2 regions of the Shewanella eurypsychrophilus genome follow, and region 2 is predicted to be linked to the other one. Evidence: riboswitches for the same ligand, from Rfam matches in the RefSeq annotation. Region 2 holds a riboswitch; the other holds the start of a gene.
The links. A riboswitch is a leader RNA that binds a small molecule or an ion and turns the genes downstream of it on or off. The one in region 2 is predicted to bind thiamine pyrophosphate.
Positions count from the first base shown of each region.

Region 1: linked by a shared signal. The riboswitch ahead of thiC (phosphomethylpyrimidine synthase ThiC) and the one ahead of FM038_RS09415 (TonB-dependent receptor) in region 2 are both predicted to bind thiamine pyrophosphate.

Region 1 is NZ_CP045503.2:2,584,185-2,591,357, forward strand. Features, by position in the region: gene trhA (PAQR family membrane homeostasis protein TrhA) at 1-560, opposite strand, end outside; gene FM038_RS10905 (hypothetical protein) at 920-1,885, shown strand; TPP riboswitch at 2,062-2,160, shown strand; gene thiC (phosphomethylpyrimidine synthase ThiC) at 2,396-4,348, shown strand; gene thiE (thiamine phosphate synthase) at 4,352-5,926, shown strand; gene FM038_RS10920 (HesA/MoeB/ThiF family protein) at 5,916-6,692, shown strand; gene thiS (sulfur carrier protein ThiS) at 6,707-6,946, shown strand; gene FM038_RS10930 (thiazole synthase) at 6,948-7,173, shown strand, end outside.
Region 2 is NZ_CP045503.2:2,239,198-2,246,370, forward strand. Features, by position in the region: gene hinT (purine nucleoside phosphoramidase) at 1-9, shown strand, start outside; gene FM038_RS09405 (PaaI family thioesterase) at 25-1,062, shown strand; gene FM038_RS09410 (YcfL family putative periplasmic lipoprotein) at 1,194-1,583, shown strand; TPP riboswitch at 1,738-1,853, shown strand; gene FM038_RS09415 (TonB-dependent receptor) at 1,951-4,131, shown strand; gene FM038_RS09420 (hypothetical protein) at 4,323-4,583, shown strand; gene pnuC (nicotinamide riboside transporter PnuC) at 4,683-5,324, shown strand; gene FM038_RS09430 (phosphotransferase) at 5,348-6,373, shown strand; gene FM038_RS09435 (HvfX family Cu-binding RiPP maturation protein) at 6,509-7,111, shown strand.

The sequences.
Region 1 (7,173 bases), 340 kb from region 2:
TAGAATATGCCGCCCCATAGCAGTAATTGAAAACCTAATGTGCTCATAGATTGCGTGAGTTCACTCATCACAGTGGCACATAACCAACCCATTACTAGGTAAAGCACGACACTGAATTTCTTAAAGCGATTGATAAAGAGTGTTTTAAATAGGACGCCACCGAAGGCAAGGCTCCAAATAGAGATCAAGATGACATTTGCTTTGAAACCACTTAACGCGATAAGCATTAGTGGGGTGTATGTGCCTGCGATTAAAAAATATATTGCACAATGATCGGCAATTTTTAATTTATGTTTCCATTCTGGTGACGATACCCAATGGTACAACGTCGAGCAGGTAAATAATAAAATGATACTGCTACAGTAGATAATAACGCCAAACAACTGCACGGAATTTAATGAATCTTGTCCTTTTATGAAGGAAAAGATTAAGGCTAGAATCCCAGCAATCACACCTAAACCATGGCTGATACTGTTCGCCCATTCTTCTTTTTCGGTATAACCACTCGCGTTAACTGGAGATGAACCTTCTTGCTGAGCGAGGGACTCTTCTACTGCCATATATAACTACTCGATGATATTTTTAAGGAGTTTATCAGCAATACAGAGATAAAACCATAGTTAAGCGTACACGTGTAAGCTTAAATTGTTTGTCAGTGAGCATTCATCAAGCATAACTTTATCTTTTGCCACTGGAGTAAGTTCATTGGGTAATGTTCGACATTTTATATTACTTGAAATGAACTTTATCGACAGTTAACAATCTGAAAAGGTGCATGGGGAATTTAACATTAGCGAAGGAAGATGCTCACTTTCTGGTTTTGCAGGGCAGAGCTGTAATGCTAGTTTGTCTACTCGCTAATACTCCCAAGCGACATCTAGATACCACTTAGCCTATTTTCAAGGGATGAATCTTAGCTGTGCGTTTTGATATAAATAATAAGATATCTACTAACGCTGAATCGAGCCTAATTTGGTTTAATGAGCGTGATAGTGAGATCAATAGTGAGCTTGAGTTTGCGCTCACATCCAGTGATATCGCTACTCTTGTGCTAGCTGAAAGCTATACACACAAATACCTTAATTCTGCTTTGACAGTTGTACTCGTCATCCTTGTTCATCTAACGCTGCTTTTGGCACTCGATTCTGTATGGGAACCGACGGATTTATCTGTGCCGACCACAACGCCTTCTAAGTTAAACGCCTATATCTACTACGAGCTAAAAGAGACAGTAAAAGCGGTACCATTGAGTGGTAAACAGTCAGATAACAAGAGGCCTGTTGAGAGCGAAGATACTGACGAAAAGAAAACGGTAGAAATTGAAAATATTCTCACTCGAGAGAGTTTGCTGACACAGGTGATTCATGTTGATGAGACTAACAATGACGCTGCTGATATGGAGCAGGTAAATATGATAGAAACCGAGCAGCCAGCATGGCTTAATAAAGACAAGGAGAGTGTCCAAGCCCAAGCGTATTTCTCTTCTGATATTATCACTCCGTCGACGGTGTCTATTTCTAGTCTAAATGCTTTGACTCAAGAATATTTTAGCCGAGAAAGAGACGCTCTATTAGGTAAGCTTTCCGTAAATGCAGCAGCTCAGTACACTCAAGTAAAAACATTGAGTGAAATGGACGGTGAGATGATCGAATTAGAATTACCTGTTGAAGATGAATGGCTGACAGCAAAAACACTCGACCATAAGCTGGATCCTAATCGAATCGTCAGGCAAGGAAATACCTGCTACAGAGTGGTCAAAACACCAAACCCGATTAATCCCCATGCGGAAAACTTGGGTTATCCATTTCGCTGTGATGGTGACTCTGTTGCGGCGGCATTAAAACGTGCTATAGCAAAAAGAGTATATAAAAGACCGATAAATTAGTGATCTTAAAGATGAAATAAAATCATCGCAAAATTCATATGTTATATATCTTAGCAATCTACTTATTTTAATTAATATTAATACAAATACTTATAATTGTATTTTGACATGATTTATTTAGACTGGATATATTTACAAATAACTTGTTAATAAGCATATTTTGAGATTATACTGCTGGCATCTTGTCGGAGTGCCTATTGGCTGAGACCGTTTATTCGGGACCCGTTGAACCTGATCAGGTTAAAACCTGCGAAGGAAACAAGCGTGATAATTACTAATGAATGATGTGAATTTCTAAAGCCGTTTAGTCTATTTTTTTTGATGTATAAATGAATATATCGAGTCTGATAGTTAACTTTTGTTAGCTCTGATGCCTCAATGAAAATGATCATCGGCTTAATTAATTTCCTTATAATATTGTGGTTATCTTAGACATTAAGAAGGTTTTCTTGTGTCTGCTATTCAACTCTCCAGGCAAGCAACTTCATTTCAATTAAAGTGAGATTGCTTATGTCAAATCGTCGTGAAACCCGAGCTCAAGCTCAAAAATTTATTGATACTCTAAAGCCGCTGCAGCACCCTAATTCTGAGAAAGTCTATCTTACCGGTAGCCGTGAAGATCTTCGTGTAGGCATGCGTCAAATACTCCAAACAGACACCATGGTCGGTGGTACGGAGTCGGATCCGATTCTGGAGCCCAATGCGCCGCTAAAAGTCTATGACTGTGCGGGACCTTATTCCGATCCTAGTGCCAATATTAACGTCCGAAGCGGATTAGATAAGCTGAGGAATAACTGGATTTTGGAGCGAAACGATACCGAACAGTTAACGGGAGTCAGCTCTGGATTTACTCAACAGAGACTGGCTGACGATGGTCTCGATCATCTTAGATTCGACTCTCTACTTCCTCCTAGAAAAGCCAAACCCGGTCAATGTGTGACTCAGCTTCACTATGCGCGCAAAGGTATCATTACCCCAGAGATGGAATACATTGCGATACGTGAAAATATGGATTTATCCAAGATCACTGACGAAGTGTTGAAGAGAAAAGCGCCGGGTGAAAGTTTTGGGGCATCGATATCTGAGCCCATTACACCTGAGTTTGTTCGCAGTGAAATTGCCAGAGGCCGGGCAATCATTCCTCTCAATATTAACCATCCTGAAGCTGAGCCGATGATCATTGGCCGTAACTTTTTAGTCAAAGTTAATGCCAATATTGGTAATTCAGCTGTGACGTCATCCATCGAAGAGGAAGTTGAAAAACTGGTATGGTCGACTCGATGGGGCGCAGATACCGTGATGGACCTCTCTACGGGGAGATATATCCATGAAACACGCGAATGGATCATTCGAAACTCTCCGGTACCTATTGGTACAGTTCCGATTTATCAGGCCTTGGAGAAGGTGAATGGCGTTGCTGAAGATCTCAACTGGGATGTGTTTAAAGATACTCTGATTGAGCAAGCTGAGCAGGGGGTGGATTACTTCACCATTCATGCCGGTGTTCTGTTGCGCTATGTACCTATGACGGCAAAGCGTCTCACGGGTATTGTTTCACGTGGCGGCTCCATTATGGCTAAGTGGTGTTTATCCCACCATCAAGAGAACTTTTTGTATGAACACTTTAGAGACATATGTCAGCTATGTGCAGAATATGATGTGTCGTTATCTCTTGGTGATGGGATGCGACCAGGATCCATTGCCGATGCAAACGATGAAGCACAATTTGCCGAGCTGGAAACCTTAGGAGAGCTGGTTAAAATCGCATGGGAATATGATGTGCAAACCATCATAGAAGGCCCGGGCCATATTCCAATGAACCTGATTAAAGAGAACATGGATAAGCAGTTGGAAGTGTGTGATGAGGCACCATTTTATACTTTAGGCCCACAAACAACGGATATCGCTCCTGGTTATGACCATTTCACTTCAGGGATCGGCGCGGCGATGATCGCCTGGTATGGTTGCGCAATGCTTTGTTATGTAACCCCTAAAGAGCATCTGGGCCTACCGAACAAAGAAGATGTTAAACAAGGCTTGATTGCTTATAAAATTGCAGCCCACGCTGGTGATGTCGCTAAAGGTCATCCTACTGCACAGATCCGCGACAATGCGCTTTCTAAGGCGCGGTTCGAGTTTCGTTGGGAAGACCAATACAACCTAGGTCTTGACCCTGAAACTGCAAAAGCCTATCACGACGAATCATTACCACAAGAATCTGCAAAAGTTGCACACTTTTGTTCAATGTGTGGTCCGAAATTTTGTTCGATGAAAATCAGTCAAGAAGTGCGTGAATACGCTGCAGCCCTAAAAGTTGAAGTTCAATCTGACCATGATTTTAAAGTTAAAACGGCTACCGATATTGAGACTGGCATGGCAAAAATGTCGGCTGAGTTTAATGCTAAGGGAGCGGCTTTGTACCACGAAGCCAACACTGGTATCGTCGACGAAGTAGAGGGCTAACTCATGACTCATTTAGAGCTGACATCGTCAGCTTTAAAGCCTGTTGTTTGGTCGATAGCAGGCTCTGACAGTGGTGGCGGTGCAGGTATACAGGCAGACCTTGCGACCATGCAAGATCTGCAATGCCATGGCTGCAGTGTGATCTCAACTGTGACGGCACAAAGTTCAGTGGTAGTGAGCTTAGTCGAGGCGGTATCAGATGAGATGTTATTAGCTCAGCTAGACACTCTACTGCAGGATATTCCACCTAAGGCGATAAAAATTGGCTTACTGGCCAATCAAGGCCAAATTAACTTATTAGCCAATTGGCTTGCACTCGACCTTCACGATTACATCAAGAGAGCGGATCTTGATGTGCCGGTTATCTTGGATCCTGTGATGGTTGCAAGCTGTGGAGATAGGTTAGATAGCCAAGATAACGCACTGGATTTTTCTCCATTAAAAGGCTTAATAACACTTATTACCCCAAACGCTGCAGAACTGTCGGCGTTAGTCGGTCAGCCTTTATTTGATAGAGAGCAATACTTATTAGCGGCAAAATCGCTATCACTAAAGCTCAATACCAACGTATTGGCTAAAGGCGGAGACAAAAGTGCAGCTTGGCAGGGCAGGCATGCTCAGGACATATTTGTCTGCATCGATGTTGTTGGTTGTTCTACATTGCATCAAAATCGAGTATTTTCGCTGACAAGTCCAAGAATTGAATCTACGAATAATCACGGTACCGGATGCACCTTGAGTTCTGCGATTGCCAGTGTAATGGCATGGGGGTTTGTATTACATGATGCAATTACTGTAGCTAAAGCTTATGTGAATGCTGGTATCAAGCAAAGCTATGGTATTGGTGCGGGTCCTGGGCCATTAGCCAGGACATCTTGGCCAAAAGAGTTAAGTGAATTTCCAAGAATCGAAAGTTTAGATATAGGTCCATCACTCCCCTCTGATATTAGCTTTAATTCAATTGATGAGCCAATAGGGCTTTACCCTGTGGTGGCTGAAATACCTATGTTAGCCGAGTTATTGCAAGCTGGAGCTAGGACTATCCAGTTGAGGATAAAAGAAGCTAACGACCCTGAGTTAGAGCACAAAATTATCCAAGCCATCGCCTTGAGTCGTGATTATCAAGCAAAATTGTTTATCAACGATCATTGGAAATTGGCTGTTAAGCATGGTGCATATGGGGTGCATTTAGGTCAGGAGGATCTTTATCTCGCCGATCTTAATCAAATATCTGTTGCTGGTCTTGCATTAGGGATCTCGAGTCACAGTTATTTTGAGCTTATTTTAGCGGCGCAAATCCAGCCTTCGTATATCGCTCTTGGGCATATCTTCGAGACGACCACTAAAGTGATGCCATCAGCTCCCCAAGGGATCATTAAGCTCCAACATTATGTGGCACTGTTCAAAGGATACTTTCCATTGGTGGCAATAGGCGGAATTGATGCGGGTAAAATCTCTACAGTGAAGCAAACCGGTGTCGATGATATTGCTGTCGTTAGAGCTATCACAGAAGCGGCTGAACCCGGTGTGGCTTTTAATGAACTCAAGGGTTTGTGGGAGGCAAGTAATGTCAGTTAATGATAATGATTTTATTCGTTTCTCAAGACAAATACTCTTACCCGAAGTGGGTGAAGCTGGCCAGGTGAAATTGCATTTAGCTAAGGTTGTCATCATAGGAGTGGGTGGCCTGGGAACCTTAGTGGCTGAATATCTTGCGGCTGCGGGTATTGGAAAAATCACTTTAGTCGATCATGACAGGGTTGAGTTATCCAATTTACCGAGACAGCTGCTGTTTTCAGAAGATGATATTAACCAGAATAAAGCTCAAGTAACTGGTCTAAAATTGGCAAACCGAGACAAAAGCTGCGAACTCTTAGCGATAACGGACAAGTTCTCAGTCGATAACGGTGAAGACATCCTGGCAGGTTGCGATCTTGTATTTGATTGCACGGATGATTTTAACACTCGTCAAGCCATTAACTTAGCGTGTCTTAACCATGCGATCCCGCTGATATCAGCCTCTGTTGCCAATTTTTCAGGTCAATTGCTGGTGGTTGATCAAGTGTCATCCCCAGATTCTGGCTGCTACGCCTGTTTATTTCCAAGTGAGTTAATTGTCTCACAGTCTTGTCAGACAGTGGGGATTCTCGGGCCTATGGTTGGCGTGATGGCTTCGATGCAGGCATTAAATGGGATGAATTTTTTACTTGGCGTCAATGGTCCCTTGGGCAAGTTACTGAGATTTGATGGCCGAGAGATGAAATGGCGTGAGGCGCAGCTTAATCGAGATCATAATTGTCCATCCTGTGGGCAAACTTCAGCTCAGTCACAAGCGAATTTATAGGGGAGGATCCTGTGATGGATACTAGTAATAAAAATGAACCAGTGAGCAAAATCATCCGTGTAACTATTAATGACGAAGTGATGAATGTGCCCAGTGCAATGAACATTCAAGGCTTGATTGACCTGCAGGAGCTTGCTGTTAACTCGGTAGCTTTAGTCTGTAATGGACAAGTCGTCCCTAAGTCGCAATGGCAGGCTAGGTTATGCAATAAAGACGACAGGTTTGAGATTTTTTCTGTTGTAGCAGGAGGGTAAGATGTTAAAAATAGCGGATCATCAATTTCATTCTCGTTTGTTTACTGGTACAGGTAAGTTTTCTACTGCAGATACCATGTTAGCGGCGATCAAGGCGTCAGAATCTCAATTGGTGACATTAGCCATGAAAAGACTCGATCTTAAAACGGGTAACGACGACATATTACAACCCTTATTAGAGAGCGGGGTTAAATTGCTGCCTAATACCTCAGGGGCTAGAAATGCTG
Region 2 (7,173 bases):
AACAGATAGAATGAGCGGTTAGTCATGCAGGTTAATTCAGATTTTTTCCCTTTGACACAAATTGCGACACGTTTTGTCGAACAGCTTGTTCAATGTCGCCGATTAAAACTCAAAGTACATGAGGCCAGTGAGCATCATGTGCTTATAGAGTTGCCTTACAGTACCGAATTAATCGGTTATCCTGATACTGGGGTTATTCATGGTGGTGTGATCACCACTTTAATGGACACAGCCAGTGGAAGTGCCGTTGTCTGCGCTATTTACGATGAATACAAGTCGTTAGAACTATCGCCGACATTAGACCTTAGGGTCGACTACATGAAGCCTGCAGAGCCTAACAAGCCTGTTTATGGTTTTGCAGAGTGTTATAAAATCTCATCGAGTGTTTCTTTTACCCGAGCCATTGCTTATCAAGATTCGATTGATGATCCCATTGCCCATGCGGTAGGCTCTTTTATGCGCATAAGCCCAGAGATGATTGGTGATGATTTTCGCCAGGCGCTATTAGGTCAGCAAAAAACAGCAGCTGAGCCCATTGCAGAAGAAAGTACTATCCGAGAAACACCATTAGCCAAATCTATCGCCCCAGATAGACAAGCGTTAGATGTTAAACAGCTCGATGGTAAAGAGTTAGACGTAAAGGAAATGGTAAAGAAGGCCACCGAGTTGAATGATTTTGGCCATCTTTTAGGGCATGTTCCTTACACTAACTTTATTGGCATGAGTGTTGAGCGTTTCGGTGACGAATTGGTATTCAGGCTGCCAGCAAAAGATGACAATATTGGCAACCCGATATTGCCCGCCATTCATGGTGGTGTGATTGCTGGATTTATGGAAATGTCTGCTATTGTGCAACTCATGGTGTTTATGAATACATCGAAAGTCCCCAAAGTCGTCGACTTTTCCATTGACTACTTGAGGGCGGGTTACCATAAAGATACGTTTGCCGAATGTAAAATCACCCGCCAAGGACGACGAGTTGCCAATGTGAGCATTAATTGCTGGCAAACCAGTCGTAAAAAACTGATTGCTACGGCAAGGGCGCATTTCTTGATTGATTAATCTAGAAAATAAGCAAGATTTTACTTTCTCTTTGTGGTTAAGTGAGTTCTGGTTTACGTTAAGCTGATATAAAATATACTGGCTCTGTGTTAGGCCGTGATAAACATGTATGAATAGTTTGGAGCGATAAGATGAAGAAATTACTGTTGGCTTTTGTGTCAGTCATGGTTATCACCGCATGTGCACAACATACTGCCGGTGTGATGGCCAGTTCAACGGGGGAGATCCGTGTTGATAATAGCAGCTTTGCGAGTAAGGTTGGCGTTGACCAGCTTAAAGCACGTCAGCAAGGCGATCTGCTACAGGGTGCTGGCGTTATCATGAGTAAGGTATCTACTGACTTAAGGCTTCAGTATAAATTTACTTGGTATGATATCAATGGCTATACACTAGAAGATGATGGCAGCTCTTGGAAGTCATTGAAGCTACATGGTATGCAGCGCATGCAAGTTACCGCAGCAGCACCAAATGCCAATGCCGTTCGCTATGAAATTTATGTGAGAAAAGCCTTTTCTAATTAGTCGGTAACGGCTTATTTCGATGCTTCACCCTAGTTACTCAAGCTATTATTTAATTAAAACGTCAGCCAAGCTGACGTTTTTTTGATCCAAGTACTGTAAATTGCCCATTTGGTGACATATCTTTGTCAACAATTTGTATGATTCATGTATAATCCCGTTTGCCAAGGGGTGAGGCAGTCACATTATTTGACTGTTTCTGAGATGTCATATGACAAACCCTTTGAACCTGATCCGGCTTATACCGGCGTAGGAATGGGCCAATAGGTTTGATGTATTCGTGATGTTCTTATAGAGCATCTGTAGTCGACCACGATTATCCTTTCTCGCTTTTCCAGTTGCCGGATCTCAAAATATAATTTGGGGTCCTATGTATACATTTAAATTTTTATCTTTTGATTCTAGCCTCTTAAAAAGAGTCTCTCCGGTAGCGTTAGCAGTATCTAGCGTATTGGCGAGTAATTTTGCACTGGCTGCAGAACAACCTGAAACGTTAGCCAGCTCCGATGAGATGGAAGTCATTGTGGTGACGTCTGATTTTCGCGGTTCTAGCTTAGACAAGATGCCATCAAGCATTACGGTTATCGATCAGCAGCAAATTGAAGATGAAGGTGCACAACATTTCGAAGATGTGCTTAATTCTATCGCTAACTTTAACTGGTCGGGTGGTAGTTCTCGTCCTAAATACTTCCAAATTCGTGGTGTCGGTGAGCAGGAAGAATATCAAGGCGCCCCCAATTCATCTGTCGGCTACATCATAGATGATATCGATATGTCAGGTCTTGGCATGGTATCGAGCATGTATGACCTACAACAAGTTGAAGTGCTGCGTGGCCCTCAAGGCACACGTTATGGCGCCAATGCGTTGGCTGGCTTGATTTACCTTAAGAGTAACGACCCTACCGATGAATTTGAACATGGTGCAGAAGTCTCAGTAGGTGATGATAATCTCACTACGTTCAGTGGTTTTAGCTCTGGACCTCTGACGGATTCAGGAAAGTTACTCTACCGAGTGTCACTGCAGCAACATCAGCAAAATGGTTATCAAAATAACCTTTATCTTGAACGTGACGATACCAATGCCCGGGATGAGTTTACCGGCCGGGCGAAATTGCGTTGGTATGCCACAGATGATTTACAGATAGATTTGACCCTGCTTCATGCTGACTATGATAATGGCTATGATGTGTGGACCTTAGATAATAATGGTGAGAATACCCTAACAGACGCGCCAGGCGTCGATAAGCAGCGCACCACAGGTAGCTCGCTTAAGTTTACCTATTCAGGTGCCGAGCAGTTCGAACTCGTTTCTTTAACATCATATGCTAACTCTCAGACTCACTATAATTATGATGGTGATTGGGCAAACCCTGATTACTGGGGCGGACTGGATTGTGGCGGTGAGCCTTGCCAATTCGATTATACCTGGGATAAAGAAGGGGAGCGAAATACCATTAGCCAAGAGTTTAGACTCAGCTCAACTGAAGCTGGACGTATCTTTTCTGGTAGCACAGATTGGTTACTGGGTGTTTATGGTATGCGCTTAACTGAAGACAACGACACAGTTGAAGATTATAACGGCTGGTTAGACACGCTTGCTGCCGAATATGAAGCGAATAATACTGCCGTATTTGGCCAATTAGATTCAGATCTCGGTGCGGGTTATGCCTTGTCCTTCGGTCTGAGAGTCGAACGACGTGACAGCGATTACAGTGACAGTGCCGGTGATGAGTTTAGTCCTGGTGAGACCATGTGGGGCGGGCATATTGCCTTGAGTAAGTCGTTAAGTGACAGTCATGAAACTTATGCACGAATCGCTAGAGGTTATAAGGCGGGTGGTTTCAATATGTCATTGCCAGCTGAGCTGTCAGACAAGAAAGAGTATGATACCGAAACTTTATATAACTATGAAATAGGCCTTAAATCTATTTGGCTTGATGGTGATGCCAGTACGAATTTTTCATTATTTTATATGGACAGACGTGATCAGCAAGTTTCAGCATCACTTCAGAACCCTGAAGAACCGCAAAAGTTTATCCTCTTCACTGAAAATGCAGGCAGTTCACATAATTATGGTGCCGAACTTGATGCCAATTGGTATGCAACATCGGATCTTACATTTTATGCCAGCCTAGGTTGGCTAGAAACTGCATATGGTGATTATGCTTATCAAGATAAGTATGGTGGAACGGTGGATCTGACTGGTCGCGAACTGGCTCATTCACCAAACTTTACTTACAGTGCAGGGGCGACTTATCGCACCGACTCTGGTTGGTTCGCTAACTTGACCACCAGTGGTAAGAGTGATTTTTATTATTCAGACAGTAACGAGTCTAAGTCTGAAGCTTATATCATCTTCAATGCCCGTGTCGGTTATGAAACCGATATATGGTCTGCTTACCTTTGGGGTAAGAACTTATCTGATGAACAATACGGTACCCGAGGTTTTTACTTTGGCAACGAGCCAGATCAAGACTGGGCAGACAAGCAATATATACGCTACGGTGATCCGCGCCAGCTAGGGCTGACCGTAAACGTCAAGTTTATGTAACTCAATACTCAGCTATTGCCATTTATAATCAATTTTTTGTCGAGAGTGCTCATTTATGCTTATAAACTCCGCGCACTCTCTTCAAACTTGATTGAAATGTCTGTTACCTTAGCTATTGAGTGATTTACGAGTGAGTTATTTATTTAATTGTGGTGGCAGCTTATATGAAGCGTGTCACCTGAGGTCAAGAAATGAAATTAACAGCCGAGATTAGTTGCTACCCACTGCAAGATAATTATTTAGATCCTATTTTATGGTTTATCGATCGTTTAGATAGTTACGACAATATCGAACGTAAAACCAATGCCATGGCAACACAAGTGTGTGGTGAATATCGCGACGTCATGGCAATGCTTGCTACTGAGATGGAAGCGGCTCATGTAAAATGGGGCAAAGCTGTGTTTGTATGCAAGTTTATTGGTGGTGAGTTAAACCTCTCGCACACGCAATAGCCTTATTCTGTTCAATGTTATGTTGAAATTATACTCGCCAGATCACTGATCCTGGCGAGTATCTGTTTTGGTCTAGGTAATACAATTTCGGGGTCATTTATGATGGACTTTTGGTCGGCACTGCTAAGTACAATCGATGTTGCCTTGATTGAAGCGACGGCTTTAACCGCGTGGGAGGCTATTGCCGTTGTATTGGCTGCCGCCTATCTGGTATTGGCAATGAAAGGCAGTATCTGGTGCTGGGTTGCTGCATTCGCTAGCACGGCAATTTACACTGCACTTTTTTGGAAAGTATCACTCCTGATGGAGTCTGTCCTTAATGTCTATTATATGGCAATGGCTGTCTATGGCTTTAACCAATGGACAAAAGGGCGGAGTGGCGATGCGGCGATAGGTGTCATTTCCTGGAGCTTACAGCGCCACGTTAAATTAATATCTGTGACTGCGATAATCTCTGTTGTAGTCGGTTATCTGATGTCTACCTATACCCAAGCATCGTTTGCTTACTTAGACGCGGCTACGACCTGTTTCGCGGTGATGACCACCTATTTAGTGGCTAAAAAAGTATTAGAAAACTGGCTGTATTGGGTGGTGATAGATTTTGTGTCCATCTACCTTTATTTGCAAAAAGGACTCATGCTGACTTCTCTGTTGTTTATCATGTATGTAGGGATGGCTATCGGGGGTTATTTCCTTTGGCGTACCGCGATGAGTGAGCAAGTCAAAGAGAGTCGTGCTTAACTGATAATTATTAGGAAGTTGTGATGGTTCCAGTTCAAGACTTATTCGTTACGCTCTCAGAAACAGTGAAACTTGAATTGGAGCAAGCGGGGCTACCCTTATCAAAATCGTTAGACGTAAACGTACTCACACACGGTCTCAGTAATCAAAATTACCTGTTTCGTGAGTTTTTAACGGGGAAAGCTTGGGTGCTTAGAGTGAACTCTGCTGCAAGTAGCCATATTTGTGATCGTGGTGCAGAGGTGACTAATTGGCTGATAGCCGCAAAGAAAGGACTCGCACCCTCTCTGTACTATGTCAGCCAAGATATGAAATATTATCTCAGTGAATATATCGAGCAGGACACAGGACTTTGGGGGTGTTTGAACACGGCTAAATCGGCATATCCTTTGCTCGAGGAGTCGGTGCTCTGGCCCGATGCTGATCTTGCACTGCTATCTTTATTAACTCAGCTGTCTGAGCTTCCATGTCCTGAAAATAGCCTATCAGTGTCTAAACAGTGGGCTATTTACCAAGAGTCGATGCAAGACATGGCCAGTGTTATGGAGTTTTCATCCATTACAGAGCATTGGCATGAGTGTCACCATGCGCTGATGTCTCTGCAAGATATTATTAGGCAATGGTTATCCAAATTGGATAAATGTGCAACCGCTGAGCAGTATAGTCATAGAGATCTTAATCCTCATAATTTACTGCTCAGAGAAGGTAAGTTGTACTGTATTGATTTCGAATATGCATGTAGTTCACATCCCTTGTTTGATCTTGCTGGCGTATTGTCGAGTCACGCATTATCGACCTGCCAACGACATCATTTAATCGAAGCATATTTGACTAATCACCCCAAACTCACTTCAACGGCAAGAGATTCACTGCCAGATGCTATTAATATTTACTGGGTCTTTGCCGCATGCTGGTCATTATTAATGGCTGCAGATGAAGTCGGTAACTCAGGTGTTATGGTGGAACAAGAACGAGCTTCTCCTCATCAGGCATCGCAATACCTAGAGTGTTTCAAACAGTTTTATGCGCTAATACAAAAACATGAGTAAAATATAGTCTGCCTGCAGCGGCATTTATGCATTTCTGTTTATTAAAAAGACGATAGAAGTGATATGAATGAACAAGTGAAAGATAAATGGCTTCAACATGGTCTATTCTGTCAATAGAGATAGAAAGGAGCAAACATGTTAGTGGTCAACGCATATAAAAAATTTTTAGGGTTAATGGAACAAATATCGGGACTGGCTCCCTTAGCCCTGAGGTTATATCTCGCGCCTGTTTTAATGCAGGCGGGTTATAACAAGTTATCTCACTTTAGCGATACAGTTGCCTGGTTTGGCAATCCTGACTGGGGGCTAGGTCTGCCTATGCCCGAAGTGATGGTAGCCATGGCGGCTGGAACTGAGTTTTTCGGTGGTTTCTTATTGATCATAGGTTTAGCCACACGGCTTATCTCAATCCCCTTGCTAGCAACCATGCTGGTAGCTGCATTTTCAGTGCATTGGAATAATGGCTGGTTAGCGATAGCCGATGGTGGCTCTTGGCTGGCAAATGATCAGGTATTGGCTGCGGGTGAGAAACTCAGTGCCGCTAAGACTATTTTACAGGAACATGGAAATTACGAATGGCTAACGAGTTCAGGTAATTTTGTCATCCTAAATAATGGTATCGAGTTTGCTGTCACTTATTCGATTATGCTGTTGGCCTTAATTGCTTTAGGGGGCGGGCGTTATACCAGTGTGGATTATTTTCTGCGTAAACGCTTCATAAGCAATACAGCTGATTAGTTTGCAATATTTCCTTATAAAGTAAATCCCACCAATTTGGTGGGATTTTTTTAATGCCTTTG